DNA from 4 places in the Streptomyces sp. NBC_01288 genome. Region 1 is predicted to be linked to each of the others. Evidence: riboswitches for the same ligand, from Rfam matches in the RefSeq annotation. Region 1 holds a riboswitch; each other region holds the start of a gene.

Region 1 (7,577 bases):
CGCCCGCTACCAGCTCGGCGAGCCCGCGCCCGCCTGGCTGTGCGGCGGCAAGGTCGACCGGAACATGGGGCCCGACCTGGAGGTCGCCGTCAACCACCTGGAGGGCCGGCTCGGCGTGAAGGTGCCCGCCGCGCACAAGCTCGCCGAGTCCACCCGCCCGGCCGGCAGCGACGACCTCTTCGTCTCCTGGGAGACCCTCACGCACGCCGGGAACACCGCCGACTGAAACCTGTGTGACATCGGACCCCGCGGATGGCGTATAGTTGCAATCACAACGGCGCGGGGTGGAGCAGCTCGGTAGCTCGCTGGGCTCATAACCCAGAGGTCGCAGGTTCAAATCCTGTCCCCGCTACTACGGCCAAGGGCCGGAATCCAGAAATGGGTTCCGGCCCTTGGTGTTTCTCCCCCTGTCGGCCCACCCCGCTCGCCGCACTCCCCCCACCGGGAAAAACTGGACGTGTGGAGGAGGAGGGTCCGTACGTGCGAGCCGGCGGGCGCCTCCCCGGCGATCCCACGCCCGACCCGGGCCTCGGCGACAGTCCGTCCCCCCGCCCCGAGGGCGAGGGCCGGCGGATCTCGTACGCCCGCGCCGTCGTCCGCCGCCTCCCCGTCCTGCTGCTGATCGCCGCCGCGCTCTACGACTACTTCACCCCGTCCGAATTCACGGCGGCCCCGCTCTTCACCGCCGCCCCGCTGGTCGCCGCCCCGCTCTACTCCCGGCGCGGCACCGTCCTCACCGGTCTGGCGGCCGTAGCCGTCGTGCTGGTGATCCACATCAGGCTCGGCATCGTCCTCGACACCGACGCGGTCACCGAGGTGGTCACCGTGGCGACGGTCGCCGTCCTCGCCGTCCTGATCAACCTCCTGGTCCGCCGCAGCAGCGAACAGCTCGCCTCCGCGCGCGAGATCGCCGAGGCCGCCCAGCGCGCCGTCCTGCCCGAACCGGCCGATCGCATCGGCGGGTTCGCGATCGCGGCACGGTACGAGGCGGCGCAGGAGGGCGCGTTCATCGGCGGCGACCTGTACGCGGTGCAGGACACCCCGCACGGCGTACGGCTGGTCGTCGGCGACGTGCGCGGCAAGGGCATGGGCGCGGTCGCCGCCGTCGCCGTGGTCATCGGGGCGTTCCGGGAGGCCGCCGAGCAGGAGGCGACCCTGGAGGCGGTCGCGCAGCGGCTGGAGCGGGCGCTGGCGCGCGAGGGCACCCGGCGCGACGGGCTCGACGCGTTCGAGGGGTTCACCACGGCCGTCCTCGCCGAACTCCCGCACGGCGACGGCGTCGTACGGATCGTCGACCGCGGCCATCCGCCGCCGCTGCTCCTGCACGAGGACGGCACCGTCCGTACGTTGCAGGTCCAGGAGCCCGCACTGCCCCTGGGAATGGGGGAGTTGGGGGTCTGGCCCGACCGTGCTGAAGAGTTCGCGTTCCCGGGCGGGGCCACCCTCCTCGTGCACACCGACGGGCTGTCCGAGGCGCGCGACTCCCGCGGTGTCTTCTACGACCCCGGGGCGCGGCTGGCCGGCCGGACCTTCCGCACCCCCGAGGCGTTGCTCGGCATCCTCGCCAAGGAGGTGCGCCGGTACTCCGGGGGCTGGATGACGGACGACATGGCGATGATCGCCGTACGGCATCCATGACCGTTGTCACGGCGGGTGACCGGGTGGGAGCCCTCCGCATAACAACTGACATGCCGTCAATACCTGTGGGAATTCTGAGACTTGGCCAACTCGCCCGTTTTTCGCCGGTGGTGGGCCCTTCGTCCAGCAAGGAAAGGTTAATGATCAAGCCGAACAGCTTGGAAACGGGCGCCCGTGTCTATTAACGTTCGATAACGCAGCGCGGTCGTCCCAGCCGTCACTAGAGATGGCTCCGTGCGCACGCGCCGAATCCTGAAAGGGAACCGGGGAACCACCACCTTGGGGTGAATCGCTCGTCAACTGCCGTGGAAACGCGGCCGGTTTACGCGCGTAGGAGACCTTCCTGCTCCGAACCCGTCAGCTAACCCGGTAGGCGAGAAGGAAGGAAAGGAGCACGCCCACGTGGCGTCCAACCAGGCTGCCCCAGAAGCCCCTGTCGTCTACGGCGGTTACCGCCCCGACGAGGGCCCCTGGGAGGAGTGGAATCCCAGCGCGGAGACCGTTGCTCCCAACCGCGGCAAGCACCGTGTCGCCAAGCAGCGTGGTGGCGGAGGATTCGCCCGCAGCTCCACCGTCCTGGGCGTCGGTGTCATAGCCGCCGTCAGCGCGGGCGGCATGGCCAGCGCCAACACCGGCAAGCCGCCGGTATCGATCTCCATACCCGACCTGCCCTCCGTGGGTCATCTGTTGGACGACTCGTCCAGCAGTACCCCCAAGGGTTCCGCGACCGCGCTCAGCAGCGTCGGCGTGACCACCACCGAGACCGCCAAGGGTGCCTCGGACGCGGGCGAGCTGCTGCGCAACCGGATCATGGCGCAGGCCGAGTCGCAGCAGGTGCAGGTCGACGGCAAGTCGAAGGCCGCCGTCGAGGCCGCCGTCGCCAAGCAGGTCGACGACGCCGCCGCCAAGGCCGAGAAGGACGCCGCGAAGAAGGCCGCCGACGCGAAGAAGGCCGCGGAGGCCGCCGCCAAGAAGAAGGCCGAGGCCGCGAAGCTCGCCGCGCTGGCCAAGCAGTACACGCTGCCGGTCGGCTCGTACACGATCACCGGCACCTTCGGACAGGCCGGCTCGATGTGGTCCTCCGGGTACCACACGGGTCTCGACTTCGCCGCTCCCACCGGCACGCTGATCAAGGCCATCCACAGCGGCACGGTCACCGAGGCGGGCTGGGCCGGGTCGTACGGGTACCGCACGATCCTCACCCTCGACGACGGCACCGAGCTGTGGTTCTGCCACCAGTCCTCGATCAACGTGAGCGTCGGGCAGAAGGTCTCCACCGGTGAGGTCATCGGCCGCGTGGGCGCGACCGGCAACGTGACCGGGCCGCACCTCCACCTGGAGGTGCACATCAACGGCGCCGCCACCGCGAGCGACCCGGCGCCCTGGCTGCGCAGCAAGGGCCTCAACCCCTAAGGGCTCTAAGGGCTCTAAAGGGCTGGAATATCCGGTTCCGGTCCGGCTGTTGAAGTGGGTCATGACTTCTCTTCGCAAGCTGGGCCGGTCCGACCTTGAGGTCTTCCCGCTCTCCCTCGGCGGCAACGTCTTCGGCTGGACCGCCGACGAGGCGACCTCCTTCGCCGTGCTCGACGCCTACGCGGCCGCGGGCGGCAACTTCGTCGACACCGCCGACTCGTACTCGGCGTTCGCGCCGGGCAACCAGGGCGGCGAGTCCGAGACCATCATCGGCAAGTGGGTCAAGGCCCGCGGCAACCGCTCCGACGTCGTCATCGCCACCAAGGTCAGCCAGCACCCCGACTTCCCGGGCCTGAGCGCCGCCAACATCAAGGCCGCCGCGGACGCCTCCCTGCGCCGCCTCGACACCGACCACATCGACCTCTACTACACCCACTTCGACCAGGTCGAGGTGCCGGTCGAGGAGATCATCGGCGCGCTCGACGAGCTGGTGAAGGCGGGAAAGGTGCGGCACATCGCCGCGTCCAACATCACCCCGGCGCGGCTCCGGGCCTCCCTCGACCTCTCCGACCGCGAGGGCCTCGCCCGCTATGTCGCCCTCCAGCCGCACTACAACCTGGTCTCGCGCGACACCTACGAGGGTGAGCTGAGCGAGCTCGCCGCGCGGGAGGGCCTGGCCGCGGTCCCGTACTTCGCGCTGGCCGCCGGCTTCCTCACCGGCAAGTACCGCCCCGGTACGACGGTCGACAGCCCGCGGGCCGGGCGCGCGGCCCAGTACCTCGAATCGGAGCGCGGCCTGAACGTCCTCACCGCCCTCGACGAGGTCGCCCAGGCCCACGACGCCCCGGTCGCCACGGTGGCCCTCGCCTGGCTCGCGGCCCAGCCCACGGTCGCGGCCCCGATCGCGTCGGCCCGGTCGGTGGAGCAGCTCCCCGCACTGCTGGGCGTGGCCGAACTGGAGCTGACGGAGGCGGAGATCACCCGCCTCACGCAGGCGTCGGCGTAAATGTCCTCGGAACTATGACCGGTACGGGTTGTACAGGGGAGACCCGTACGACCCGTACACCGGCGGCCACGGCGGCACCACCACCGGTACCGGTGGCGCCGTCCGGCGCGCCGCGTAGTCCAGCGCGGGCCGCGCCACCTCCCGGCGCAGCCACAGCTCGTGCAGCAGCTCCCTTTCCCGTACGACGAAATCGGCGCCGGCGCGACCCCGCGCGGCCCGGTGCCGCAGGAACGCCAGAGAGGTCGCGTGGGCCTCGTACCGGGCGACCGAGCGAGCCGCCTGCCTGCCGAGGTGGTGGCGGGCGTACTCGCGGGCCAAGCGCCGTGCCTTCATCGAGCCGAGCACGAACGGTTCGGCCGGGATCAGCCAGCCCGCGTAGACGTAGGCGGGCAACTCCTCGCGCACGGTGCGCAGTTCGCGCTGCCGGGTCCAGACCGCCAGCCAGGTCAGCAGGCCGAACATGGGGACCATGAAGACGCCGTAGACCTCGAAGAAGCCGTACTGGCCGAAGGTGGAGGAGCCGTTCCAGATCGCGTGCATGCCCATCGCGAGGAGCAGGCCGGTCAGCGGCAGCAGGACGCGGCGGACGTGCTGCCGGTCGGGGGAGAGGGCGGCGATGCCGAAGCCGATGCCGGTGAGGACGGTGAACAGGGGGTGCGCGAAGGGGGACATGACGATGCGCACGAAGAAGGTCGCCGCGGTGACGGAGGTGAAGCCGCGGTCGCCGGTGAGCTGGTCGGTGCCGAAGGCGGTGCCGAGGTAGAGGATGTTCTCGGTGAACGCGAAGCCGGTGGCGGTGACCCCGGCTATCACCACCCCGTCGACGATCCCGGTGAAGTCCCGTCTGCGGAACAGGAAGACGAGGAGTACGGCCGCCGCCTTCGCCGACTCCTCGACGATCGGGGCTATGACGGTCGCGCCGAGGGTGTCCGCGCTGGTCGGATCGGCGGTCGTGGTCGCTATCCATCTCGTCGCGAAGCTGTTGGCGACGATGGCTATGAGGGCCGCGGCGCAGGCGCCCCACGCGAAGGAGAAGAGCAGGTTGCGCCAGGGGCCGGGGTCGACGCGGTCCAGCCAGCGGAAGGCGGCGAGGAGGAGGGGGACGGGTAGTACGGCGAGCCCGAGCCCGACCAAGAACCCTTCCGTGCCGGTCTGTTGGCGGACCAGCGCGAGGATGACGAGCCCGGAGAGCGTCAGCAGGGCGATCAACGCGCCGTAACGGACCCACTTCCGCTGCCACCAGCGCACCCGCGGCCCGTGCCCGGCCACACCACCGGCGGGGTGGCCGGGGTGCGGGGGGTACGGCGGAAACGTGGCCACGGCATCGACCCTAACGAGGTAAGGGCACGGCCCGCGAGGGAGCCTGGCGTCGGCGCTGGTCGTCAGTGCTGGTCGTCGTGGGGTACGCGACGGAAGAGCAGATCGTTCACGACATGTCCCTTGTCCAGTCCCTGGCCCTCGAAACGGGTCAGCGGCCGGAACTCCGGACGGGGCGCAAAACCGCCCTCAGGTTGGCTGTTCTCGAAGTCCGGGTGCGCGTCGAGCACTTCGAGCATCTGCTCCGCGTACGGCTCCCAGTCCGTCGCGCAGTGCACGGTCGCCCCTGGCTTGAGGCGGGTCGCGGCGAGGGTGAGGAACTCCGGCTGGATCAGGCGCCGCTTGTGGTGCCGCTTCTTGGGCCAGGGGTCCGGGAAGTACACGCGCAGGCCGTCGAGCGCGTCCGGGACGAGCATCTCGCGGAGCAGGATGATCGCGTCCCCGTTGGCGACGCGGATGTTGGACAGGCCGTGGTGGTCGGCGAGGCGGAGGAGGTTGCCCTGGCCCGGGGTGTGCACGTCGGCGGCGAGGATGTTCGTCGCGGGGGCGTCGGCGGCCATCTGGGCGGTGGCCTCACCCATGCCGAAGCCGATCTCCAGGACGACGGGGTTGTCGTTCCCGAACAGCTCGGGGAGATCGAGGGTTCGTTGGCCGTCGATGTCCAGGCCCCACTTGGGCCACAGGCGTTCCAGGGAGTCTGCCTGGCCGGCTGTCACCCGGCTTCTGCGGGGTTGGAAGCTTCGGATGCGGCGTTCGAAGTGGGAGCCGGCGGGGTCGGGCGTCGGCCCGTCGGGGAAACGGGGTTCGCCCTTGGGCCGGATTCGCTGCGCGGGCTCGGCGGGGGTGTTGGGGGAGTCAGACACAATGGGTTGATTTTACTGGGCGTGCGCCTTTGCGTCTGCGTGGCTTCTGTTGTCTGGCGAGCGCGGGTCTGCTGTGGCTGGTCGCGCAGTTCCGCGCCCCTTAGCGGTGCTGTAGTTCCCGGTGCAGTGCAGCTAGGGCCCTGCGGGCTACCTCTCTGCCGATGGGTAGGGAGGCGGTGGCCGCCGGGCTTGGGGCGTTGAGGACGTGTACCGCCCGCGGTCCCTCCTTGATCAGGAAGTCGTCTACGAGGGTGCCGTCCCGCAGGACCGCCTGCGCCCGTACGCCCGCCGCCGATGGGACCAGGTCGTCCGGGGTCACCGCCGGGAGGAGGCGTTGCACGGCTGCCGTGAACGCGGTCTTGGAGATGGACCGGCGTAGCTCGCCCGCCCCGTAGCGCCAGTGCTGTCGGGCCATGTGCCAGGTGCCGGGCCAGGTTGCTGTCGCGGCGACTTCCCGGGGGCTTACGACGCCCCAGTCGTAGCCCTCGCGGGCCAGGGCCGGGACCGCGTTCGGGCCGAGGTGGACGCTGCCGTCGATGCCGCGCGTGAGGTGGACGCCGAGGAACGGGAACGCCGGGTCGGGGACCGGGTAGACCAGGCCCCGGACCAGTTCGGGGCGGGTGAGCGTGTAGTACTCGCCGCGGAACGGCACGATCCGCATCTCCGGGTCGTCGCCGGTGAGACGGGCCACCTCGTCGCAGTGCAGGCCGGCGCAGTTGACCAGGACGCGGGCGCGGACGACGTCACCGCCGGTCGCGGTCACCGTACGGACGGCGACCCCGCGCTCCGGGCGCCGGTCGATGTGGGCCACGCGCGCGCCGTAGCGGATCTCCGCGCCGGAGGCCTCGGCGAGGCGGCGGGCGACCTCGGTGTAGTCGCAGATGCCGGTCGTCGCGACCTGTATGGCCGCGAGGCCGCGCACCTCGGGTTCGTACTCCGCGATCTGGGCGCCGCCCAGCTCCCGGACCGCAATGCCGTTCTCCCGCCCGCGCTGCACGAGCGCGTGCAGGCGAGGCAGCTCGGCGCGCTCCGTGGCGACGATCAACTTCCCGGTGACGGCATGCGAAACCCCGTACTCCGCACAGAACTTGACCATCTCGGCAGCCCCACCCACCGCATATCGCGCCTTGAGCGACCCCGGCCGGTAGTAGATCCCGCTGTGGATGACTCCGCTGTTGCGCCCTGTCTGGTGCCGGGCGGGCCCGGCCTCCTTCTCCAGCACGGTGACGCGCGTACCCGGCGCGGCACGCGTGATCGCATACGCCGTAGACAGCCCGACAATCCCGCCACCGACCACGAGCACGTCACAGTCGAACCCGACCCCAGCCCGCACGTGCACC
Region 2 (7,577 bases), 4.1 Mb from region 1:
CAGCACCGACCGTCCGGTACGCGCTCCCGTGCTCGTCCTGCCTGTACTCGCTGTCGGCCGGCGCCCCGAGGAGCCCGTATGACCGCCCCTTTGATGTCGCTCACCTGGACCGACCACGTCACCGGCCGCCGGGGCTTCCTGGTCGTCGACCGGCTGGTGCGCGGGGTGTCCAGCGGCGGGCTGCGGATGCGGCCGGGCTGCACGCTCGACGAGGTGGCGGGGCTGGCCCGGGGCATGACCATGAAAGAGGCGCTGCACTACGACCCGGAGGGCAGGTACATCCCCCTGGGCGGCGCCAAGGGCGGCATCGACTGCGATCCCCGGGACCCGGTGTCGTACGGCCTCCTCGTGCGCTACCTGCGCGCCATGCGGCCGTACATCGAGAGCTTCTGGACGACGGGTGAGGACCTCGGGCTCAGCCAGGACCTGGTCGACCGGGCCGCCGCGGAGGCGGGGCTCGTGTCGTCGATCCAGGCCGTGTACCCGCTGCTCGACGACGAGGCCGCGGCGCGGCGGCGGCTCGCGGACGCCTTCGCGGTCGAGGTGGACGGCATCGGTCTCGACGAGCTGGTCGGCGGCTGCGGGGTCGCCGAGTCGGTGCTCGCGACGCTGGACCGGGCGGGCGTGCCGTACACGGGGACACGGGTCGCCGTACAGGGGCTGGGCACCATGGGCGGGGCCACGGCACGGTTCCTCACGCGCGCGGGGCTGTCGGTCGTCGCCGTCGCCGACATCAAGGGCACGATCGCGAACCCGGCCGGCCTCGACGTGGACGCGCTGCTCGCGGCCCGGGACACCTACGGCACCGTGGACCGCTTCGCGCTGCGCCCCGGCGACCTCGAACTCCCCGGCGAGGACTGGCTGGCCGTCGACGCGGAGGTGCTGGTTCCGGCGGCGGTGTCGTACGCGATCGACACCACGAACCAGCAAGGGATCACCGCCCGCTGGATCGTCGAGGCGGCCAACATGCCCGTACTGCCCGAGGCGGAGGACCTGCTCTCCGCGCGCGGGGTCACCGTGCTGCCGGACGTGGTCGTGAACTCCGGGACGAACGCCTGGTGGTGGTGGACCCTGTTCGGCGACATCGGCGCCGACGCGGACGAGGCGTTCGCGCACACCCGGCGTTCGATGCGCGCCCTGATCGACCGGATGCTGGCCCGCGCGGACACCGACGGCACGACACCGCGCGCCGCCGCGCACGCCATCGTCGACGACCGGTTGCCGGTCATCGCGGAACGGTTCGGCTGGTACCGGTGACGTACGGGACAGCACCCCTATGGGCAACGGATTAGGGTGACCGCGTGGCGAGAGTGCGGTTGAGCGTGGCGGAACGGCAGGCGGAGTTGCTGCGGGCCGCCGTCGAGCAGATCGAGGCGCGGGGCGTGGCGGCGGTCAGGATCGCCGACGTGGCCTCGGCGCTCGGTGTGAGCAACGCGCTGGTGCTCTATCACTTCTCGACCAAGGAGAAACTGGTCGCCGCCGCGTTCACCTTCGCCGCCGAGGACGACCTCGCGCATCTCCACAAGCTCCTGGGCCGCCGTACGACCGCGCTGCGCCGACTGCGGGCCGCGGTGCGCTGGTACGCGCCGACCGGGCAGGCCAAGGGCTGGCGGCTGTGGATCGAGGGCTGGGCGGCGGCGCTCCGCGAACCCGCCCTCCTGGACGTCACCCGCGATCTCGACCGCCAGTGGAAACAGGCCCTCGCGGAGGTCGTCGCCGAGGGCGTGACCGCGGGCGAGTTCCACTGCCCGGACCCGGCCACCACCGCCCTGCGCCTGACAGCCCTCCTCGACGGGCTCGCCGTACAGATGACCGCCTACGGGGGCACGGTGTCGCGGGCGCGGGCCCTGGAGTGGGTCGACGAGGCACTCGCGCGGGAACTCGGCCTGGAGCGGGCGGCGTTGACCGCTCCCTGAGCCGTTCCCGCAAAAGCCGCCTCTTCGAGGAGACGACTCCGCACATGTCACCCCGTTAACGCGGCAGCCTGTTGCCGTGTCGCCCCGTCAGGCCACCCGCTCGATCCGCATCTTGATGGCGTCCGGCGACAGCGCGCCCTTCGCCTCGACATGGTCCCCGGAGGACTCGCCCCGCAGCCGGCGTCCGATCCACGGCACCAGGTACTCGCGCGCCCAGTGCACGTCGTCGCGCCGGATGTCGAGCGTGCCGCGCGGCGGCAGCGGGGGCCAGGGCTGGTCCGGGTCGGCCGGGACCTCGACGCCGAGGACCTGGCCCGCGCGGAGCGCCACGCGCGTGTGTCCCTCGGGAGAGAGGTGGAGCCGGTCGCCGTCCCAGGCCCGACGGTCCTGGACCGTCTTCAGGGACCAGAGGTCGAGCACCGGGCAGCCGTAGCGGTCGGCGATGGCCCTTACATGTCCGTTGTAGGTGGCGATCTTGCCGCGCAGATGCTTGAGCACGGGCACGCCACGGGTGTCGAAGCCGGTCGTCACCATGACGGTGCCGACGGCGGCGGTGAGGTCGGCGACCGCGCGTTCGAAGCGCTCGGCGACCTCGTCGGGGTCGGTGCCCGGACGGATGATGTCGTTGCCGCCCGCGGCCAGGGAGACCAGGTCGGGCCGGATCTCCTTGGCCCGGGTGAGCTGGTCCTCCACGATCTGGTCGAGCAGTTTCCCGCGCACGGCCAGATTGGTGTACTCGAAGTCGCCCTCGGGCCGCCGGTCCGCGAGCAGTACCGCGAACCGGTCGGCCCAGCCGACCATCGCCCCGTCGGGCCCTGGATCGCCGACGCCCTCGGTGAAGCTGTCCCCCACCGCCACGTACGACCCGATCACTGCTCTGTTGTCACTCTTCGAATCGTTAGCCACGGCAACCATAATTCACCCTGAGGTGTGACCTACGCGATCGTATTTTGGGGTTGACGGGCGGTGAGATAAGCCACTCGTAAAGGGTTGTCCAAAGTCGGAATAACCCTCCGATCAGGGGCGTTGACCCCGGAACTGCTCTGCTCCTGGCTCCGGCGTCAGCCGACGGTGACGCCGTGCGAGCGGAGGTAGGCGACCGGGTCCACGTCCGAGCCGTAGTACGGCGTGGTCCGGATCTCGAAGTGCAGGTGCGGGCCGGTCACGTTGCCGGTCGCGCCGGAGAGACCTATCTGCTGGCCCTCGGTCACGGTCTGGCCGGCCGAGACCGACAGCTGCGACATGTGGGCGTACTGCGAGTACTCGCCGTCCGCGTGCCGGATGACGACCTCGTTGCCGTAGGCGCCGTCGTAGGCCGCCGAGACGACCGTGCCCGCGGCGACCGCCTTGACGGTGGTGCCGGTCGGGACGACGAAGTCGACGCCGGTGTGATAGCCGCTGGACCACATGCTGCCCGCGACGTGATAGCCGGTGCCGATGGTGCCGCCGGTCACGGGGAGGGTGTAGCCGGTGGAGGTGCTGGTGCTCGTGCTGTCGTCGCTCTGCGCGGCCGAGCTGCTCTTCTCCGAGGAAGAGGAGGACGACGAGGACGAGGACGAAGAAGACGTGGTACCGGACGACTTGGACGACGTACCGGTGTCCGTGCCGCTCGTCGCGGCCTTCTTGCCGAGGGTCAGCTTCAGGCCCGGGTGGATCAGCGACGGGTCGCCGCCGATGGCCTCGCGGTTGTCCTGGTAGAGCTTCTTCCAGCCGCCGGTGACGTCCTGCTCCTCGGCGATCTTCGCGAGCCAGTCGCCCGACCGCACCGAATACGTCTTGACGCCCGAGGACTTCGAGACGGTCTTCGCGGCCGCCTTCTCCGTAACCGTCTTCTCGGTCGCCGGAACGGACTGAACCGCCTTTTCCGGAGCGGAAGTCGTGGTCGCGGCATGGGCGCCGGTGGCTCCCATGAGCGGAAGGGCGAGTGCGGCGCCGCCGGTTCCGGCTACGGCCATCGAGCGGGTGAGTCGCTGGGACTTCGGGCGGCGGTGCTTACCCTTCGCGGGCATGACGAATTCCTCTCCGGCGCCTGCGAGGTGAGCTGTCGGGTGCGGGCTGGAGATGCCCGGCCGCGCACTGGTCGCGGCTAAACCCCAAGCCCGTTCCGGAGACCGGAACAGGCGTCTTACCTGTGGGTCCCCCGCTCCTGCCGCATACGGGTGGGTGTGTGCGGAGTCCGGTCGGCGGCAGGATTGGGCGTCCGTCCGGATTGGTGGCGAACGTAAGCGAGGAAGACGCAAAGGGACAAGCAGGAGGTTCCACGGATTTGCGTTTCTTGTGTTTCCCTGCGGGAATTCACCGTCACCCTCCGTGAATTCCCACCGGACTCAACCCCTCAATCCCCCTGTAAAAGCACGTCAATTACGTGAACATGACGAACGACGCACGGTCACGAATATGACGCTGCTCACGTACACAACTCTCAGGTTCCTTTATTCCAGAGCGAGTTGGAACGAAGGCTGCAATTGGGACAGAGGGATCAGATGCGACGCAGGCGGATAACCGTCGCATCAAGGTCACCGCGCAGCCCGGTCCGCAGCCCGTGGTGCAACAGGACGGCCCCTCGGTGGACTTCGCCCGTTTCGAGGCATTCGTACGACGCTGTCGGGTCGAGCCCGCGCAGCCGGAGCGCCGGCAGGGGCTCGCCGTAGTGCTGCGCCTGGAGCAGGGCGAGGACGACGGTCTCGTCGCCGTCGACGTACTGCACGGCGCTGAGTCCGCCGCTCGGCGGGCGCAGCCGGTGGAGGTCGCCGTGCTGCACGAGCGGCCGGATCTCCTTGTAGAGGTCGACCCACTGGCGGGCCTCGGCGAGTTCCTCCTCGGTCCACTCCGAGAGGTCGCCGCCCACCCCGAGCACCCCTGCCATGGCGCTCACGAACCGGAAACGCAGGCTGCTGACCCGGCCGTTGAGCTGGATGTTCGGGCTGTCGGTGACCCAGGCGGCCATCACGCGCGCGGGGTGGATCTGGCTGAAGCCGTGCTGGATGGCGAGCCGGTCGAGCGGGTCGGTGTTGTCCGAGGTCCACACCTGGTCCGTACGGCTCATGACGCCGAGGTCGATCCGGCCGCCGCCGCCCGAGCAGGACTCGAAGGCCACGCCCGGGTGGGCCGCCCGCAACCGGTCGAACAGGGAGTACAGGGCGCGCACATGGTCGACCCAGAGGCGCTGCGGATAGGTGTCACCGGGCCATCCGGCATCAGTGAAGCAGCGGTTGAAGTCCCACTTCACGTAGTCGATCGGGGCGCTGGAGAGCAGCCCGTCGAGCCGCTCCCAGAGGTACTCCTGGACGTCCTCGCGGGCCAGGTTGAGGACGAGCTGATTGCGGAACTCCGTCCGCTTTCGCCCCTCTTGGTACTGCACCCAGTCGGGGTGCGCGCGGTACAGGTCGCTGTCCGGGTTGACCATCTCGGGCTCGACCCAGATGCCGAACTGCATGCCGTGCGCGTGGACGCGGTCGGCGAGCGGCTTGAGGCCGGCGGGGAAGCGGTCCGGGTTGGGGGTCCAGTCGCCGAGCCCGGCACGGTCGCTGGTGCGGGCGCCGAACCAACCGTCGTCGACCACGAACAGCTCGACCCCGAGCGCCGCCGCGCGCTGCGCGAGCGTCTCCTGCTGCTCCTCGGAGATGTCGAACTGGGTGGCCTCCCAGGAGTTGTAGAGCACCGGCCGGTCCTGGTCCGCGTCCGGGATGACGTACGTCCGCTGGTAGTCGTGCCAGGTGCGGCTGGCGCCGCCGAAGCCCGCGTCGCTCCACAGCCCGGCGAAGACGGGGGTCGTGAAGGACTCCCCCGGCGCCAGGAGCAGCAGTCCGGAGTCGTCGTACCCGGCGCCGCCGCCGATCTGCACGCGCGCGTCCGGGAGTTGGGCCACGGCGATCCGCCAGGACCCCGACCAGCCGAGGGCGCAGCCGTAGACCTCGCCGCGCTCCTCGGTCGCGTCGGTGTCGAGCGCGACCCAGGGCAGGTGCTGGTGCCCGGTGTGGCCGCGCCGGCTGCCGATGACCTTCTCACCGTAGGTGAGGTCGGACCGCACCAACCGGGACTCGGCGGCCCACCGCCCGTGCAGCTGCGACAGCCGCCACCCCTCCCGCTCGGGCAGCGTCCACACGGCGGAGTCGGCGCGCAGCAGCTCCTGTGCCTCGTCCCCGTCGTTGTCGAGACTCGTCCAGCGCTCCACGACGTCGCCGCGCGTCCGGTAGTGCAGCGTGATCGCGAGGCCGGTGTCCCGGAAGCGGAGCCGCAGTTCGTCGCCCTCGGTGTCGTACCGCTCGAAGGTCCATTCCGTGCCCCGGCGCTCGGGCGTGCGCACGGACAGGGCGGGGCGTGCGAAGCGGGGGCCGCCCTCTACGGGGTACTCCTCGCGGCCGTCGAGCGGGGACTCGAAGGAGGAGCCGGCGGGCAGCGGGCGCGCGGCGAGCTCCTCGGCGTCGGCGAGTGCGATCGCGGGGCCCCAGTGCAGGTGGAGCAGTTCGTCGTCCTCGGTGAGATGGACGGCGTAGCTGCTCGTGGGGCCCGTGAGCACCCACGTACGGCCGTTCTCGGCGATCTCCAGCATCAAGCCCCTCACAGATTCGAACAAGTCCACTCAAGCAGCAACATCATCAATGGCCCGGGGCCTGCGAGGCAACGTCTGTGGACAACTCATGGCCTGTGGAATCGATGTCGTATCGTCGGAAGCGTGCCCGCCGGTGAGCCGCGTCGTCGGGCCGAGTGGGAGGAGTCCTCGTGACGCAGCAGATTCCGTCGACCGAGCCGGAGTTGTCCGGAGTGCGCAATTTCCGGGACGTGGGCGGACTTCCGACGGTGGACGGACGGCGGGTGCGGCACGGGGTGCTGTTCCGCAGCGGTCACCTCGCGCACGCGACCGAGGAGGACTCCGCGTTCCTCGACTCGCTGGGCCTGCACACGATCTTCGACTTCCGCAACGCGTCGGACCAGAAACTGGAGGGCCCCGACGTCGAGCTGCCCGGCGTGCGCAATGTGAATCTGCCGCTGTCGGACCCGGCGGACGGTTCCGAGTTCTGGAAGATGGTCCGCGACGGCGAGATAGACCAACTGCGCGGGATCCTCGGCGGCGACAAGGGCGCGAACCGGATGATCGCCTCGTACCGCACGATCGTCACGGAGCGCACCGCTGAGCACTCCCAGGTGCTGCACGGGCTCGCGGAGGACAGTGTTCCCGCGCTGATGCACTGCGCGGCGGGCAAGGACCGCGCGGGCCTCTCGATAGCCGTGACGCTGCTCGCCCTGGGCGTGGAGCGCGAGGCGATCGTGACCGACTACCTGGAGTCGAACGCGAAGCACCGCCGCTACAAGGTGCGCCGCAGCGGCTCCTCCGCCTCGGCCTACTCCCCCGAGGTGATGGAGCTCCTCAGCCCCCTCTTCGACGCCCGCGCCGAGTATCTGACGGCCGCATTCGAGACCGTCGAGGAGACCTGGGGCAGTGTGGACGCCTATCTGGAGCAGGGGCTCGGGATCACCCCGGAGATCCGGGAGCGGCTGCGCGAGCGACTCCTGGACTGAACTCGCGGCCGCGATGGGCTACTTGGCGCCCACGGAGAACAGCAGGTAGATGAAGGCCGCGAAGACGTGTCCGACGGCGATGTAGATGATGAGCCGCACCCACAGGGCGCGGGGGAACTTGTCCTCGATGTTGTTGCCGCT
Region 3 (7,577 bases), 5.1 Mb from region 1:
GCCCCCGCCGCCTGTGAATTGGAAACGATCAGCCTAGCCGATCACCGGGGGACGTTCAGTTTGGAGCGAGCGCGAACTGCCGCCGCTGCAACGTGCCTACGGTAGCCGGAGCCTCCAACATGCCCTGAAGGCGCTGGAGTTGCCGCGAGCCGTTCATGGCCGCCTGGCCACTACCGGTGGCGAAGACGTACAGGCGCAGCAGGAGGAACCGGGCGAGGCCGGCAAGCCCTGAAGCGCTGAGGTAGACGATCTGCTCGGTCGGCATCCCCGGCGACGACTGCACCAGATGCAGGACGAACATCGCGGCGCAGGTCACCCCGTAGGCCGCCGCGGCCGAGCCCGCCGACTGCCAGTGCCGACGCCATCCGGCGGGCCGGCCCGAGCCGAAGGTGAAACGGGCATGGAGTTCCGTGCACAGGAGGGTGGAGACGACGGTGATCAGCGCGTTCGCCAGCGCCCAGGGCAGCTGCTCCGCCAACAGGGCCACGGCGCCGCTGGAGAGGAGCCCGACACCGCCGCCCAGTGCCACGAACCGGGCGAAGGAGGCGAGCGGACCGGGAGCGGCCGGGGTCCGGGGCGCGTCGTCCATGGCGGTCTCCATCCGCTCCGTACGCTACGCCGCGGTGATGCGGCCGCGTAGGATTGCTTGACTTACTCAACTATAGCGGATTGATTGAGTTACGCAAGTACATTTTCGCGACGGAGGAACGGGAGGAACCAGGGGAGCCCCTCCCGCAGGCGACCTCCGTACAATGCGGCCTGACCATGGGTGAGTTACTGGTGAGATGCGCGACGTTCAACGTGCTGCACGGTCGGCAGATCCTGCCGGACGGCCGCCCGAACCCCGTTGCCCCCGGCGATCCCTCGGCGCCCCTCGCCGAAGCCGTCGCGTCCCTGGACGCCGACGTGGTGGCACTCCAGGAGATCGACTGTCTCCAGGAACGGTCGGGCGGTGTCGATCAGGCGGCGGTCGCCGCCGACGCGATGGGTGCACGCGACTGGAGATACGCGACGGCGCTGCACTGCCGTTCCGTGCCCGGCCGGGGCTGGGTCTCCGACCCGACCGAACCCGGGATGCGCGTCTACGGCCCCGAGGGGCAGCGGCAGCCCGAAGTCCCTTCGCACGGACTGGCGTTGCTCTCCCGGCTCCCGGTCCGCGAGTGGCGGGCCCTACGGCTCCCGGCGGCGCCCTTCGGGATGCCGTTGCGGGTGGCCGGGCAGGCGTTTCCGGTGCTGGCGCGGGATCAGTCCCGGGCCGCCCTGGCCGCCGTACTGGAAGGACCGCACGGCCCGTTCACCGTCGTGGCCGTCCATCTCTCGTTCGTGCCGGGGTGGAACATTGGGCAACTGCGCACCGTGCGCCGCTGGATCGCCGATCTGCCCCAACCCCGGGTGCTGATGGGCGACTTCAACCTCTTCGGCGCCCTTCCCCGGCTCACCCTGAACGCGACCGCGCCGCGTGGCTGGCGGAGTTCGGCGCGGCGGGCGACCTTTCCGTCGCACCGCCCGCTCGTGCAACTCGACCACATCCTGGCGACGGGGCTCGGCGCGGACGCCGTAGGGGCAGCGCACGCGCCAAGGACGGCGATCTCGGATCACCGGCCGTTGGTGGTGGAGTTGGCGCTCTGAGTCAGTTCCAGAGGGGGTAGGTCACGGTGTGCTGGAACTTGTCCGGCCTCGCGCCCGGGTACGTCAGGGTGATCTCCGTGTACTGCCGCGCCTGCGGGTGCCGCTTCCAGGTCTGCGGAGTGTCCAGCCGGACGGTGACCGCGAACGAGTGGAACTTGCCCACCGCGCAGTAGGGCTTGCAGTCGTTCACCACGTTGACGCCCGTGGCCGTCGCGGAGTCGCTGTTCCAGGACGTCCAACGCAGCGACGTGAGGCGGCTGTTGCCGTCGCCGCACGCGAGCATGAAGTCGGTGGGGCGCACCTGGGGATGCCACAGGCAGTCGACGAGCACGGGGTCCTGTAGCTGTCGGTGGGCGGTCACCGGGACCGTGGTCGGCGCCGCCGACGAGGTGCCGACGGCCGGCCCGAGCAGGGCTGCGGCACAGAGCGTGACGATTCCGACCATGGTGTGTTTGTACATGTCCGCTCCCGGCCGCCTCTTCGTCCTCGTCGCCCCGCACCAGCGGTGGGCCCGCCTGCCGGGGCGCGGTCGTCGTGTCTCTGTCGACGCTACGACCGTGTCCCAGGATGCACCACTCGTACGGGTCTACGACACGGTTGGCCGGGAGTGTCGTGAGGTGTGCGGTAGGGGCCGGGAAATGCCCGGCCCCGATCGGATCAGGCGGGCCGTACGGCGCCCCGGATGGCGGCGGCACCGGCGTAGAAGATCGACTCCTCGCGTATCGGCGTACCCGGACTCGGCGCGTGGATCATCAGGCCGTTGCCGGTGTAGAGGCCGACGTGATCGATGCTGTCGTAGAAGAAGATCAGGTCGCCGGGGCGGATGTCCGTGAGCGGGACGAGGGCGCCGGCACCCGACTGTTCCTGGGCGGTACGAGGGAGGAGGACGCCCGCGGCCTTCCAGGCGGCCTGGGTGAGGCTGGAGCAGTCGTACGCGTCCGGTCCCGCCGCGCCCCACAGGCAGGGCCTGCCGATCTGGGCGCGGGCGAAGGCGAGCGCGGTGCTGGTCTTGCTGAGCGTGGTGGGGTCCTGCGGCGCGGCGGGTACGGCCGCGGCGGGCGCCGGGCTGATGGTCGGGGCCGGGGGAAGAATGATCTCCGGGGCCATCGTCGGAGCCGTGGGCAGGGTGAACTCGGGAGCGATGGCCGGGGCCGCGGCGAAGGAGACCTCGGCGGCGGGCGGTGCCGGCTGCCACTCCTGCTGCGGCGGGCGCCAGTCCGGTTCCGGCGTGGGGTACGAGGTCCGCTGCTCGGTCACCGGAGGCATCTGGCCGGTGGACCAGGCCTGTTGCTCGGGGACGATCGGCATCTGACCGGTGGCCCAGGTCTGTTGCTCGGCCACGATCGGCATCTGGCCCGTCGACCAAGCCTGTTGCTGGGGCAGGACGGGCATCTGCCCCGTGGACCAGGCCTGTTGCTCGGGCGCGATGGGCATCTGGCCCGTCGACCACATCTGCTGTTCGGGGACCATGGGCATCGACCCGGTCGACCAAGTCGCCTCCGGGGTGGGCCAGTTGGTCTCCGCGGGCGGCCAGGTAGCACCAGCCGGGGCGGATTCGGTGCGCGGAGCCGCGATGTAAGGGAGCAGCTCCAGGTCCGCCGTGAGCGGGTCGAAGGCCGGTGCCGGGGCGGCCGCGACGGCGAACTGCTGTGCCTCCACGGAGGGCATGGGCGCCACCTCGATGGAGGGCACGGGCGGCAGGTCGAGGACCGTCGGCTGCGGCATCTGAGCCATCTGCTGCATGTACGGCATCTGAGGCGACCGGGGTGCCTGCGGCGCGGCGATCTGAGGCGACTGGGGTGCCTGCGGCGCGGCAGGCGGCAGCGCGGCGATCGGTCCGGCCGTCAACTCTGCGATGGGCGCGGCGAGTTGAGGGGTGACGGGCTCCGGTGCGCCGGTCCCCGCGGTCAGTTCGGCCACGGCGCGGCTGGGCTGCGCCTCAAGCGCGCGGCCGCCGCCTTCGGGCTCGGGGCGTCGTTCGGACCGCTCGGGCCTGGGTGCCGCCGAGCGGGCGGGAGTCCTGCCGGGCGGCAGTTTCGCCGGTACGGTCGGGCCCATCTGGGCGCGAGCGCGGTCGAACAACTGCCGAGTGACGGCGTCTTGGGCGGGGTCGGAAGTACGCGACGCGCTGGGGCGGGGTTCGACACGCTTGCGCGGACCGCCGGACATCTTGCGTGTGGCGTTGTAGTTTCCGGTGGCCGTCTCGGCCCTGTCGTAAAGGGAGTTGATCCGCCGCTGGACTTCGTCACGGCTGGGTCGGTCGTCCACGGTGGGGCCACTGCCTCCGGTGCGCGTACTTCGTTCTGCCGGCATGGCAGACGTGCTCCTTCCGTATCGCGCCTACCGGGTTAGCTGTCGGGTTCGGGCGGCCGATCACGGAAGGATTGCCCTACGACCCTTGCCCAAGCGGGCGGTCGGGTCGATTCACCCCAAGTTCGGTTGGGTCCCCGGCTCCGGCTGTCGCGAGCGACACACCGGACTCGGCGCAAACCGTGCGGCCCGGCGCTGATCGCCGGAGTAGGTCGTACGGTCTGAGCGTCAACTTAGCCAACGTGTGTGCCTCGTGTGAAGGTTGAAGCGCGATATGTCCGATACGTTTTTGTGACCTTTACCTCGCTCAGATACTTCGGCTGGATGCGTCGAGGGTTCGATCGAGGGCTCATGGGTCCGCCGAGTCGGGTGATCCATATGAGGTCGCTATGAATTTTTGGGACGGTTGAACACACTGGCGTCCCGCTCCGTATTGGAACGGGGGATTTCCATGCCGGGACGATCCGGGCCGACCGATACGTGTAGGAGCAACTTCCTTGGCACGCAACACGCGCAGACGCCCAACGGGCGCACGACGCGCGACGATGGCAGCAGTCGCCCTGATGCTGGGCGGCGGAGGACTGGTGGCGGCGAACGTCTACGCGTCGGCGTCCGAAGGCGGTTGGGGCGGTGACTCGTCCCAGCAAGGGTCTCCCGACGCGGCATCGAGTGGCGCGACGATCGACTGCCCGGACATCGGCACCCAGTTGACGTCGGTCCCCGACGAGGCGAAGACCGAGGTCGACGCCCAACTCGCGCTTCTGGACCAGCAGATAACCGAGGCCTACCAGAAACTGAAGGACTCGACGGAGTCCATACGCCAGGACGCCTCCTTCGCCGACAACGCGATCATGAATCCGTTGAAGGAGAAGCGGGCCGCGACGATCGGGCGGATCGACGACGCCATCGACCGGGTCGGGGACCGCCCCGAGGGTCTCGACGCGCTCGCCGGCTGCACGCTGATCGCCCCCACGAACGGCGACGAGAACGGCAGCGGGGGTGACCAGAGCGGTAGCGCCGACCCGACCGGCCAGGACCAGCAGCAGGGTGACGGCCAGGGCGAGCAGGGGAACCAGCAGTCCACGAACGGGCCCGTCGCCTCGGACTACGCGGACATCACCTCCGTGCAGCCCAACGTGAACACCCCGCAGGACCAGGGCGACGCCTCCCGCGGCACGTTCGTCACCGCATGTGGCGTGAACGAGAACGGCCTGTTCAACTCGGACAACGTGATCGTCGCGCCCGGAGTCACCAACGGAGCCCACCACTTCCACGACTACATCGGCAACCAGTCGAACAACGCCTTCGCGAGCGACGACGACCTGGCGAAGGCCGACACGAGTTGTGAGAACCCGGGCGACAAGTCCACGTACTACTGGCCCGTGTTGCGGCTCCAGAACGGCAAGCAGGAGCGGGACGCGGACAAGCCCGGCGGCGGCACCGAGGGCAACTCCGGTCAGATCGTCACCGCGAAGGCGGCCACGCTGACGTTCGTGGGGAACCCGAAGAGCAAGGTCGTCGCGATGCCGCGCCTCCTGCGCATCATCACCGGCGACGCCAAGGCCTTCGTGAACGGCCCGGCCAACGCCAACGCCTCCTGGAGCTGCACCGGTTTCGAGGACCGGCAGCTCAAGGACAAGTACCCGCTGTGTCCCGCGGGCAGTGACGTGGTGCGCACCTTCAAGTTCCAGAGCTGCTGGGACGGTCGCAACATCGACAGCGCCAACCACCGCACCCACGTGGCCTTCGAGGCCGCCGACGGCTCCTGCCCGACGGGCTTCGAGGCCATCCCGCAGCTGGTGCAGCGGATCGTCTACGACGTGGACGCGCCGAGCCTCCAGGACGGCGGCAAGACGACCCCGCTGTTCGCGGTCGACTCCTTCCCCGAGCAGCAGCACAAGCCCGTCACCGACCACGGCGACTTCATCAACGTCTTCGACGAGGGCCTGATGAAGGACATGGTCAGCTGCATCAACGACGGCAAGAAGTGCGGCGCCGGCACGAACGACGACCCCGGAGGCTCGGGCGACGGCTCCGGCTCCGGTGACGGCTCCGGTTCGGGTGGCGGCTCCGGGAACGGTGGGGGTTCCGGCGAGCCGCAGGAGTCCCCGTCGGCCACCGACACCGCTACGGCGGCGCCCACGGCCACCGCGTCCGACGAGCCCGCCGGGAACGGCGGCAACGAGGGCAATGGCGGTAACGGCGGCAATGCCGGGAACGGTGACAACGGCGGCAACGGTGACGAGCCCACCGCGGACCCCGCGACTAGCGCCCCGGACACCGAGACCAACGCCCCCGAGCCCACCGACACCCAGACCACCGACCCCGGTGATCTGACGACGGCTGTCTCGGTCCCCAAGGCAGACACGAAGACCGAAGGGTCCAAGTCGAGCGAGACGCAGGGGAGTTCGGACAACGGCTCCGGCGGCGAGGTCGGCAGCGCCGTGACGACACCGCCCGCCTCGTCCTCCGGCGGGGAGAGCTACGCGGCCGTAGGCCCGAACCAGCCGCAGGCGCAGGGCGGGCTGGCGGAGACCGGCGCGAATCTGTGGCCCGCGGTGGCCGGAGCGCTGCTGCTCGTCGCCGGATTCGTCGTGCTGTACCGAGGCAAGCGCAGTACACGCTGACACAGCGCACCCAGGTGCACGTCTGTGACAACGACGGCCCGGCCGCCCTCACTTGGGGGTGGCCGGGCCGTCACGCATTCAGCGCTCCGGGGCAGAAGACCTCGGTCAGACAGCCGGGGAGGGATACGTCGGATACTCGACTCCGGAGACGTGCTGGACGACCCGGACGACCTGGCAGGAGTAGCCGAACTCGTTGTCGTACCAGAGGTAGAGGATCGCGTTGTCGCCGTCGACCTTGGTGGCGCCCGCGTCGATGATCGAGGCGTGGCGCGAGCCCATGAAGTCGCTCGACACCGCGTCGGGGGCGGTGGTGAAGTCGATCTGCCGTTTGAGCGGCGAGGTGAGCGAGACATCGCGGAGGTAGTCCAGGACCTCGGCACGAGTGGTCTCGCGGCCGAGCCGCAGGCTGAGGATCGCGATCGAGACGTCCGGCACCGGGACCCGGATCGAGCTCCCGGTGATCGGCGCCTTCAGGTCCGGCAGCGCCTTGGCGACGGCGGAGGCGGCACCGGTCTCGGTGATCACCATGTTCAGCGGCGCCGAACGGCCGCGTCGGTCGGCCTTGTGGTAATTGTCCAGCAGGTTCTGGTCGTTGGTGAACGAGTGGACGGTCTCCACATGGCCGCGCAGCACACCGTACTCGTCGGCCATCGCCTTCAGCGGCGGCACGATCGCGTTGGTGGTGCAGGACGCGCAGGACAGGATCTGCTCGTCCGGCTTGATCGTGTCGTGGTTGACGCCGTGCACGATGTTCGGGACATCGCCCTTGCCGGGTGCGGTCAGCACGACGTTGTCGATGCCGGGCCGCAGATGCTGCGAAAGCCCTTCCCGGTCACGCCACTTGCCCGTGTTGTCGATGAGGATGGCGTCCTTGATCCCGTACGCCGTGTAGTCGACCTCGGACGGGTCGCCCGCGTAGATCACCTTGATCTCGTTGCCGTTGGCGATGATCGTGCTGCTCGCCTCGTCGACGGTGATCGTGCCCTGGAACTGGCCGTGGATCGAGTCGCG
Region 4 (7,577 bases), 2.8 Mb from region 1:
CGCCTCGCAGTTGGGGTCGCCGCAGGCGGCCGGCTCCAGGTCGATCCGGGCGACGGCACCCCAGCCGATGGTCAGCACGACCTCGCGCGGCAGCGTGCCCGGCGTGTACGACTCCGGGTTGGCGACCACGCGGCTGAGCACCACGGACGAGATCCGGCCGAGCTTCACGGACTCCGTGGACGTCGTCGCGTACGGCGTCGGGGAGGTGCTGTCGGCGGCCTGCTCGTCGGTGTGGCTGACGATGAAGCGGTTGCCGGTGAGGACGAGCACGGTCACATGCCGGCGCACCTCGTTCTGGTCGAACGTGGTCTCCTGGTGGACCAGGAACGACCGCATCGGCTCGCCGCCCACGGCGGCCTCCACCGCCTCGGCCACGAGGGCCGGGTAGTAGCCGCTGCGCTCGATCGCCGCACGCAGCCCCTGGGTCGTCGTACTGGTCTTGGCCATGACGTCCATCCTACGGTGGCGCACTGACTGCGAGGCACCGCCGAGCACGGTCTCGTCACAGCTGTCTCAGTACACGGGACCGGTGCGCGGGAAGCTTCCGTCGGCACATCCGTCAGTACATCTGTCAGTACACGGGAAGCGTCCTCGGGCCGAGGTCGTCGCGGGCGGGCGGCGGGGACAGGCGGACGGAGGCGCCGAGCACGCTCAGTCCGTGCGCGGCCACGACGACCGGCTCCAGGGTCACGGCAACGACCTCGGGATGATCGTCGACCAGCCGCGACACCCGCAGCAGCAGCTCCTCCAGGGCAGGCGTGTCGACCGGCGTGGAGCCGCGCCAGCCGAACAGGAGCGGCGCCGTCCGGATCGACCGGACCAGCGACCCGGCCTCCCGGTCCGTGACCGGAACCAGCCGGTGCGCGGTGTCCCCGAGCAGCTGCGAGGCGGCTCCGGCGAGCCCGAACGACAGAACGGCCCCGGCCGCCGGGTCGATGACGGCGCGTACGACGGTGTCGACCCCGCGCGGCGCCATCCGCTGCACCACCGGCCGCAGCTCCTCCGGCTTCCCGAACAACTCGCCCAACTCGGCGTACGCCCGCCGTAGTTGGTCCTCGTCCGCGAGATCCAGTCGTACGCCGCCCAGGTCGGCCCGGTGCCGCAGGTGCGGGGCGGTGGCCTTGAGGGCGACCGGGTAGCCGAGGGTGCGGGCGGCCTCGGCGGCGGCGTCGGGGGTGGGCGCGGGCAGCGCGCGGTGGACGTCGACGCCGTACTTCCCGAGCAGGTCGCAGGTGTCGTCGACGCCGAGCGTGAGGCCCTGTCCGCGCGCGAGCAGCCCGCCGATCAGTCCGGCGGCGCCCTTCTCGTCTATGTCCTCGAACTCGGGCACCCGGCCCGGGTCAGTGGCCTCGCGCCGCCACTGCGCGTACTTCACGGCTTCGGCGAGGGCGCGGACGGCGCGCTCGGCGGCGGGGAAGGCGGGGATGAGGCCGCCGCCTTCGGGGGCGGGCATCGCGGGGACGGCCTGCTCCGGTTCTACGGCGCTCTGTCGGGGTGGTCCTTGCGCAGGGCGGGACCGGTCGGCGCCCCCCTCGGTACCGGGCGCCTTGGAAGCGACCTGTGGTGCCGTGCTCATCGCGGCGGACAGCGCCTCAGCCAACCCCCCGAGTTCCACGTGCACCACCAGCACCGGCTTCCCGGGAGCCGCCGCGGCGGCGGACCGCAGTGCCTCCGCCAGCGCCGCGTCCTCGGCCGGCCCCTCCCCCACCGCGGGTATCGCCGTCACCACGACCGCGTCGCACGCCTCGTCGGCCAACGCCTCCGACAGTGCCCGATGGAAGTCTGCCGCCGTCGCCGCCGTGGTCAGATCCAGCGGGGCGAGCGGCCGCAACCCCTCGGAGAGGCACGCGTCGTAGGTCAGCAGCCCGAGCGACTCGGAGTTCCCGACGATCGCCACGCGTGGCCCGCCGGGCAGCGGCTGGCGCGCCAGGAGCAGCCCTGTGTCGACCAGTTCGGTGATCGTCTCGACGCGGATCACCCCGGCCTGGCGCAGCAGCGCGGACACGGTCGCGTGCGGCAGTCGCGTCGCACGGACCGCGTGTCCTTGGGGGGCGGATCCGGCGCCCTGGACGACGACCAGCGGTTTGGCCGCCGCGGTGCGCCGGGCAAGGCGGGTGAACTTGCGGGGGTTGCCGATGGACTCCAGGTACATGAGGGCGACGTCGGTGTCGGGATCGTCGTACCAGTACTGAAGGACGTCGTTGCCGGACACGTCCGCGCGGTTGCCGGACGACACGAACGTGGAGACTCCGGTGACTCCGGTGACCCCGCCGCCGCGCCGGTGCAGGCGGGACAGCAGGGCGATGCCGATGGCACCGGACTGGGCGAACAGCCCGATGCGTCCGGGGCGCGGCATCTCGGGGGCGAGGGACGCGTTCAGCCGTACGTCGGCTGCGGTGTTGATGACCCCGAAGGCGTTCGGCCCGATGATGCGCATGCCGTACGTGCGCGCGTGGCGCACGAGTTCACGCTGGCGCTCGCGTCCCTCGGGGCCGCTCTCGGCGTACCCGGCGGTGACCACGACGAGCCCCTGCACCCCGTGTTCGCCGCACTCGGTGACGACTTCGGGGACGTGCTCGACCGGAACGGCGACGACAGCCAGGTCCACGGGGCCTTCGATGTCGCGCACCGAGCGGTACGCCGGCACCCCGTCGAGGTCCTTCCGCTCCTCGGGGAACGCCTTGTTCACGGCGTACAGGCCACCGGTGAACCCGGCGTCCCTGATGTTGTCGAGAACGCTGCGGCCCACCCCTCCGGGGGTACGGCCCACACCGACGACGGCGACCGAGCCGGGCACCAACAGCCGCCGTACGGACCGCGCTTCGGCGCGCTGCTCCCGCGCGCGCTGCACGGCGAGGGACCTGTCGGTGGGTTCGAGGTCAAACTCCAGGCGTACGACGCCGTCCTCGAAGCTGCGCTTCTGGGTGTAGCCCGCGTCTGTGAACACCTTGATCATCTTGTTGTTGGCGGGCAGCACCTCGGCGGCGAAGCGCCGGATGCCGCGCTCCCGGGCGACGGCCGCGATGTGCTCCAGGAGGGCGGAGGCGACGCCCCTCCCCTGGTGCGCGTCCTGCACCAGGAAGGCGACCTCGGCCTCGTCTGCCGGGGCGGTGGCGGCACGCCCGTCGGCACTAATGCGGTCATAGCGTACGGTGGCGATGAACTCGCCGCCGACGGTGGCCGCGAGTCCCACCCGGTCCACAAAGTCGTGGTGCGTGAAGCGGTGGACATCCTTGGCGGACAGGCGCGGATACGGCGCGAAGAAGCGGTAGTACTTCGACTCGTCGGAGACCTGCTCGTAGAAGCTGACCAGGCGATCGGCGTCGTCGACGGTGATGGGCCTGACGCGCGCGGTACCCCCGTCGCGCAGCACCACGTCGGCTTCCCAGTGGGCGGGGTACTCGTGCCGGTCCGACGAGGTCTGCTGCATGGGGCCCAGCGTACGGCTCGCGTCTGACAACGGCGCGAGGCAGTCTGTGGGTGAAAAGCAGCGAGGAGAAGTCGGGCCGAGGCCGCGGTCCGACGACTCGCTCCGGACGGTCCACGGGACCGGTCCGGGCTCGCTTCGCGTGTGGGAAACTGGTCTAGACAACCCTGAGACTCTGAAGGGCAGCATCACATGGCTGAGCGCCGCGTCAACGTCGGCTGGGCGGAGGGCCTTCACGCCCGCCCCGCCTCCATCTTCGTCCGGGCCACCACGGCCTCGGGTATCCCCGTGACGATCGCCAAGGCCGACGGCAACCCCGTCAACGCGGCCTCCATGCTCGCGGTTCTGGGCCTGGGCGCCCAGGGCGGCGAGGAGATCGTCCTCGCGTCGGACGCCGAGGGCGCGGACGCGGCCCTCGACCGACTGGCGAAGCTGGTCGCGGAAGGTCTTGAGGAACTCCCCGAGACCGTCTGAACATCCCGCAATTGCTAGGTGCGGTGCTTTTCGTCCAAAAACGATGTACCGCAACCTCGAAGGGCTCGTCCGAATTACCGGGCGAGCCCTTCGCAATTCCACTTGCGGGCAGCATAAATAATCCCCCGCGAATTAGCCTCTCTTTGTATACGGCGCCCGTGTTAATGCCGCAGACCCGACATGTTTACGGGAGGTTGCGAAGTCCTCACACGTTCCGTGCCGTTCGCGCCGTTCGCCCCGCCGGGAAAGCGCAGCCGGTGCGCGGTGCCCGCGCGCTCGGTGTGCAGGGCGGTGATCGCCCGGGCGCGCTCGCCGTCGCCGCGGGCCACGGCGTCCACGATGGCCCCGTGCTCGGCCCAGGACTCGACGGGGTTGGCCGGGGCGTCCACCGCGTACATCCAGGCGATCTTGTGGCGCAGCTGGGTCAGCATCGAGGTCAGCGCGGGGCTCCCGGAGGCCTGTGCCAGCGTCTCGTGGAACCAACTGCCCAGGGAGCGCAGATCCTCGCTGTTGCCCCGCCTGGCGCGCTCCTGACCCAGCCTGACGAGGCCGCGCAGCACCTTGAGGTGGGCCTCGGTGCGGCGCTGGGCGGCCCGTGAGGCGCCGAGCGGCTCCAGCAGCATCCGCATCTCCAGCAGGTCGGCGGCCTCCTGCTCGGTCGGTTCCGCGACGCACGCGCCCGCGTGCCGCCGGGTCACCACGAACCCCTCGGCCTCCAGCGTGCGCAGGGCCTCCCGGACGGGGACGCGCGAGACCCCGTACCGGCGCGCGAGGAGTTCCTCCGTGAGCCGGCTGCCGCGCTCGTAGACACCGGCGACGATGTCGTCCCGGATCGCCGTGCATACCGAGTGCGCCGGAATACGCATGTCCGACCTCCGCCTTAATCCCCGTGAAACGTCGACGATTGACGTGTGTTCCGTGACTCTATTGCAATGAGCGGGAATTTCCGATGGCGGACCGGAATCCATGGATATTTTTTGGACAGGAGGGCTCCGGAAACACCGAAAGCCCCGGCCGGGCGGGCCAGGGCTTCGGGAAGTGCGGCGGTGCGTCGTCAGACGTTCACACCGTGCTTGCGGAGGTAGGCGACGGGGTCGACGTCGGAGCCGTACTCGGCGGTCGTGCGGGCCTCGAAGTGGAGGTGCGGTCCGGTGACGTTGCCGGTCGCCCCGGAGAGGCCGATCTGCTCGCCCGGGGTGACCGTCTGGCCGACGGAGACACCGATGGACGACAGGTGGCCGTACATGGTGTACATGCCGTCGGCCATCTTGATCACCACTTGATTGCCGTACGAGCCGCCCCAGCCGGCCTCGACGACGGTGCCGGAGCCGACCGCGTGCACGGAGGTGCCGGTCGAGGCGTGGAAGTCGATGCCGGTGTGGGCACCGGAGGACCAGAGGGAACCGCCGGTCTTGTAGCCGGTGGAGACATACGAGCCGGTGACCGGTGCGACGAAGGTGTTGAGCTTCTTGCGCTCGGCGGCGCGGGCGGCGCGTACCTCGGCCGCGCGCTCCGCCTTGGCCAGTGCGGCGGCCTTGGCTCGGGCCTCTTCCTTGGCGGCCTGCTCGGCCGCGGCCTGCTGCTGGGCGGCGGCCTGGGCGTCGATCTTCTCGGCGACGGCGTCGCCCATGGCGATGACGGGGGTGAGGCCGGTCTGCTCCACGGCGGGCTCCGCTGCGAACGCGGGGGCGCTCGCGAGGGTGCCGACGACGCCGGTGGTGGTGAGGGCCGCGACACTCGCGACGCGAACGGTGGTGCGGTGGGTCCGGCTCGGGCGACGGTGCTTCCCGGTGGCGCGGGTGAACGCCATGAAGTGGGTGGTCCTTTCCTTCCTTCTCGCCTACCGGGTTAGCTGACGGGTTCGGAGCAGGAAGGTCTCCTACGGACCCCCTCGCTCCGCGCGCGGGCGTCCGATTCACCCCAGGGACGTGGGTCCCCGGCTCCCCTGGCTCGCGCCGTACGGGGACTCGGCGATGACTGTCCGGTGCCGCGAGTGCGGCGCGGTGCCTGACGGACAGCCGGACCGACGCTAAGCGGGGCCACTTTCAATCCCCAAACGGATCACGGGTTTTGTTGCACATGCCACAGCGCAGACAGGCAACCTCTCCCCCAATTCGGACAATAGGGGGCCCTGGTGACTCTTCAGTCACCAGGGCCCCCACGCGCGCGTGCCGCTGTTCGGCTCGCTACGGGTCGTCTACTCGGCCGGGACGACGGTCACTTCGCCGATACCGAGAGCCTCCACGGGCTCCTTGATCTGCTCCGCGTCGCCGACCAGGATCGTCACCAGACGGTCCACCGGGAAGGCGTTCACGACCGCCGCGGTGGCCTCCACGGTGCCGGTCGCGGCGAGCTGCTGGTACAGCGTCGCCTGGTAGTCGTCGGGCAGGTGCTGCTCGACCTGGTCGGCCAGCGTGCTCGCGACGGCCGCGGCGGTCTCGTACTTGAGCGGCGCCACCCCGACGAGGTTCTGTACGGCGATGTCCCGCTCGGCGTCGGTGAGTCCGCCCTCGGCCAATTTGCGGAGCACCGTCCACAGGTCGTCCAGCGCCGGACCGGTGTTCGGGGTGTCGACGGAGCCGCTGATGGCGAGCATCGATGCGCCCGTGCCGTCGGGTGCCGAACGCAGCACCTGGCCGAACGCCCGCACACCGTAGGTGTAGCCCTTCTCCTCCCGCAGGACGCGGTCCAGGCGGGAGGTGAGGGTGCCGCCGAGGCAGTACGTGCCGAGCACCTGCGCGGGCCACACGCGGTCGTGCCGGTCGGCGCCGACGCGGCCGATGAGCAGCTGCGTCTGGACGGCGCCGGGACGGTGCACGATCACGACGCGCCCGGTGTCGTCGGCGGTCACCGGCGGCACGGGACGCGGCTGCGCGGCGGAACCCGTCCACGAACCCAGAGTGTCGGCCAGGAGCGCGTCCAGGTCGATGCCGGTGAGGTCGCCGACGACCACGGCGGTGGCCGTCGCGGGGCGGACGTGCCGGTCGTAGAAGGCGCGTACGGCCCCGGAGTCGATCTTCTGGACGGTCTCCTCGGTGCCCTGGCGCGGACGCGACATGCGCGAGGTCGCCGGGAACAGCTCCTTGGAGAGCTCCTTGGCCGCGCGGCGGGACGGGTTGGCCGTCTCGTGCGGAATCTCGTCGAGGCGGTTGCGGACCAGCCGCTCGACCTCGCTGTCCGCGAACGCGGGCGCCCTGAGCGCGTCGGAGAGCAGGCCGAGTCCCTTGGCCAGGCGCGACGCCGGGACCTCCAGGCTCAGGCGCAGCCCGGGGTGGTCGGCGTGCGCGTCGAGGGTGGCGCCGGAGCGCTCCAGCTCGGCGGCGAACTCCTCGGCGGAGTGCTTGTCGGTGCCCTCGGAGAAGGCCCGCGCGGTGATCGTGGCGACACCGTCCAGGCCCGCCGGTTCGGCGTCCAGGGGCGCGTCCAGGAGCACCTCGACGGCGACGACCTGCTGGCCGGGGCGGTGGCAGCGCAGCACGGTCAGGCCGTTGCCGAGCGTCCCGCGCTCCGGGGCCGGGAAGGCCCACGGCCTGGCTTCGCCGGCCTGGGGCTGCGGGTGGAATTCCATCGTGGCGAGCTCGGTCACTTGGCCGCCTCCTCGTTCTCGTCGCCGGCCTCTGCTTCGTCATCCTCGTCCGCGATCGGCTCGTAGACGAGCACCGCGCGGTTGTCGGGG

The links. Region 1 has a riboswitch for cyclic di-AMP ahead of OG194_RS24675 (M23 family metallopeptidase). Riboswitches for the same ligand answer to the same signal wherever they lie in the genome.
Region 2: it holds a riboswitch for cyclic di-AMP, as region 1 does, so the genes downstream of both, OG194_RS06195 (M23 family metallopeptidase) here and OG194_RS24675 (M23 family metallopeptidase) in region 1, are expected to answer to the same signal.
Region 3: it holds a riboswitch for cyclic di-AMP, as region 1 does, so the genes downstream of both, OG194_RS01700 (C40 family peptidase) here and OG194_RS24675 (M23 family metallopeptidase) in region 1, are expected to answer to the same signal.
Region 4: it holds a riboswitch for cyclic di-AMP, as region 1 does, so the genes downstream of both, OG194_RS11660 (M23 family metallopeptidase) here and OG194_RS24675 (M23 family metallopeptidase) in region 1, are expected to answer to the same signal.

The regions. Positions count from the first base shown of each region.
Region 1 covers NZ_CP108427.1:5,493,786-5,501,362, forward strand. The annotation lists gene OG194_RS24660 (alginate lyase family protein) at 1-226, shown strand, start outside; tRNA gene OG194_RS24665 (tRNA-Met) at 279-352, shown strand; gene OG194_RS24670 (PP2C family protein-serine/threonine phosphatase) at 481-1,638, shown strand; cyclic di-AMP (ydaO/yuaA leader) riboswitch at 1,872-2,029, shown strand; gene OG194_RS24675 (M23 family metallopeptidase) at 2,041-3,051, shown strand; gene OG194_RS24680 (aldo/keto reductase) at 3,113-4,057, shown strand; gene OG194_RS24685 (PrsW family intramembrane metalloprotease) at 4,070-5,377, opposite strand; gene trmB (tRNA (guanosine(46)-N7)-methyltransferase TrmB) at 5,440-6,237, opposite strand; gene lhgO (L-2-hydroxyglutarate oxidase) at 6,338-7,577, opposite strand, start outside.
Region 2 covers NZ_CP108427.1:1,386,863-1,394,439, forward strand. The annotation lists gene OG194_RS06180 (glutamate dehydrogenase) at 79-1,257, shown strand; gene OG194_RS06185 (TetR/AcrR family transcriptional regulator) at 1,302-1,916, shown strand; gene OG194_RS06190 (SGNH/GDSL hydrolase family protein) at 2,004-2,789, opposite strand; gene OG194_RS06195 (M23 family metallopeptidase) at 2,978-3,925, opposite strand; cyclic di-AMP (ydaO/yuaA leader) riboswitch at 3,930-4,092, opposite strand; gene OG194_RS06200 (alpha-galactosidase) at 4,396-6,468, opposite strand; gene OG194_RS06205 (tyrosine-protein phosphatase) at 6,639-7,436, shown strand; gene OG194_RS06210 (DUF6126 family protein) at 7,455-7,577, opposite strand, start outside; gene OG194_RS06215 (helix-turn-helix domain-containing protein) at 7,577-7,577, opposite strand, start outside.
Region 3 covers NZ_CP108427.1:356,367-363,943, reverse strand. The annotation lists gene OG194_RS01715 (GtrA family protein) at 56-589, opposite strand; gene OG194_RS01710 (endonuclease/exonuclease/phosphatase family protein) at 781-1,629, shown strand; gene OG194_RS01705 (hypothetical protein) at 1,631-2,089, opposite strand; gene OG194_RS01700 (C40 family peptidase) at 2,287-3,942, opposite strand; cyclic di-AMP (ydaO/yuaA leader) riboswitch at 3,951-4,125, opposite strand; gene OG194_RS01695 (DUF1996 domain-containing protein) at 4,485-6,566, shown strand; gene OG194_RS01690 (glyceraldehyde-3-phosphate dehydrogenase) at 6,672-7,577, opposite strand, start outside.
Region 4 covers NZ_CP108427.1:2,718,550-2,726,126, forward strand. The annotation lists gene OG194_RS11640 (DUF5998 family protein) at 1-456, opposite strand, end outside; gene OG194_RS11645 (bifunctional acetate--CoA ligase family protein/GNAT family N-acetyltransferase) at 572-3,430, opposite strand; gene OG194_RS11650 (HPr family phosphocarrier protein) at 3,620-3,901, shown strand; gene OG194_RS11655 (GntR family transcriptional regulator) at 4,063-4,767, opposite strand; gene OG194_RS11660 (M23 family metallopeptidase) at 4,956-5,711, opposite strand; cyclic di-AMP (ydaO/yuaA leader) riboswitch at 5,725-5,884, opposite strand; gene OG194_RS11665 (M16 family metallopeptidase) at 6,099-7,487, opposite strand; gene OG194_RS11670 (M16 family metallopeptidase) at 7,484-7,577, opposite strand, start outside.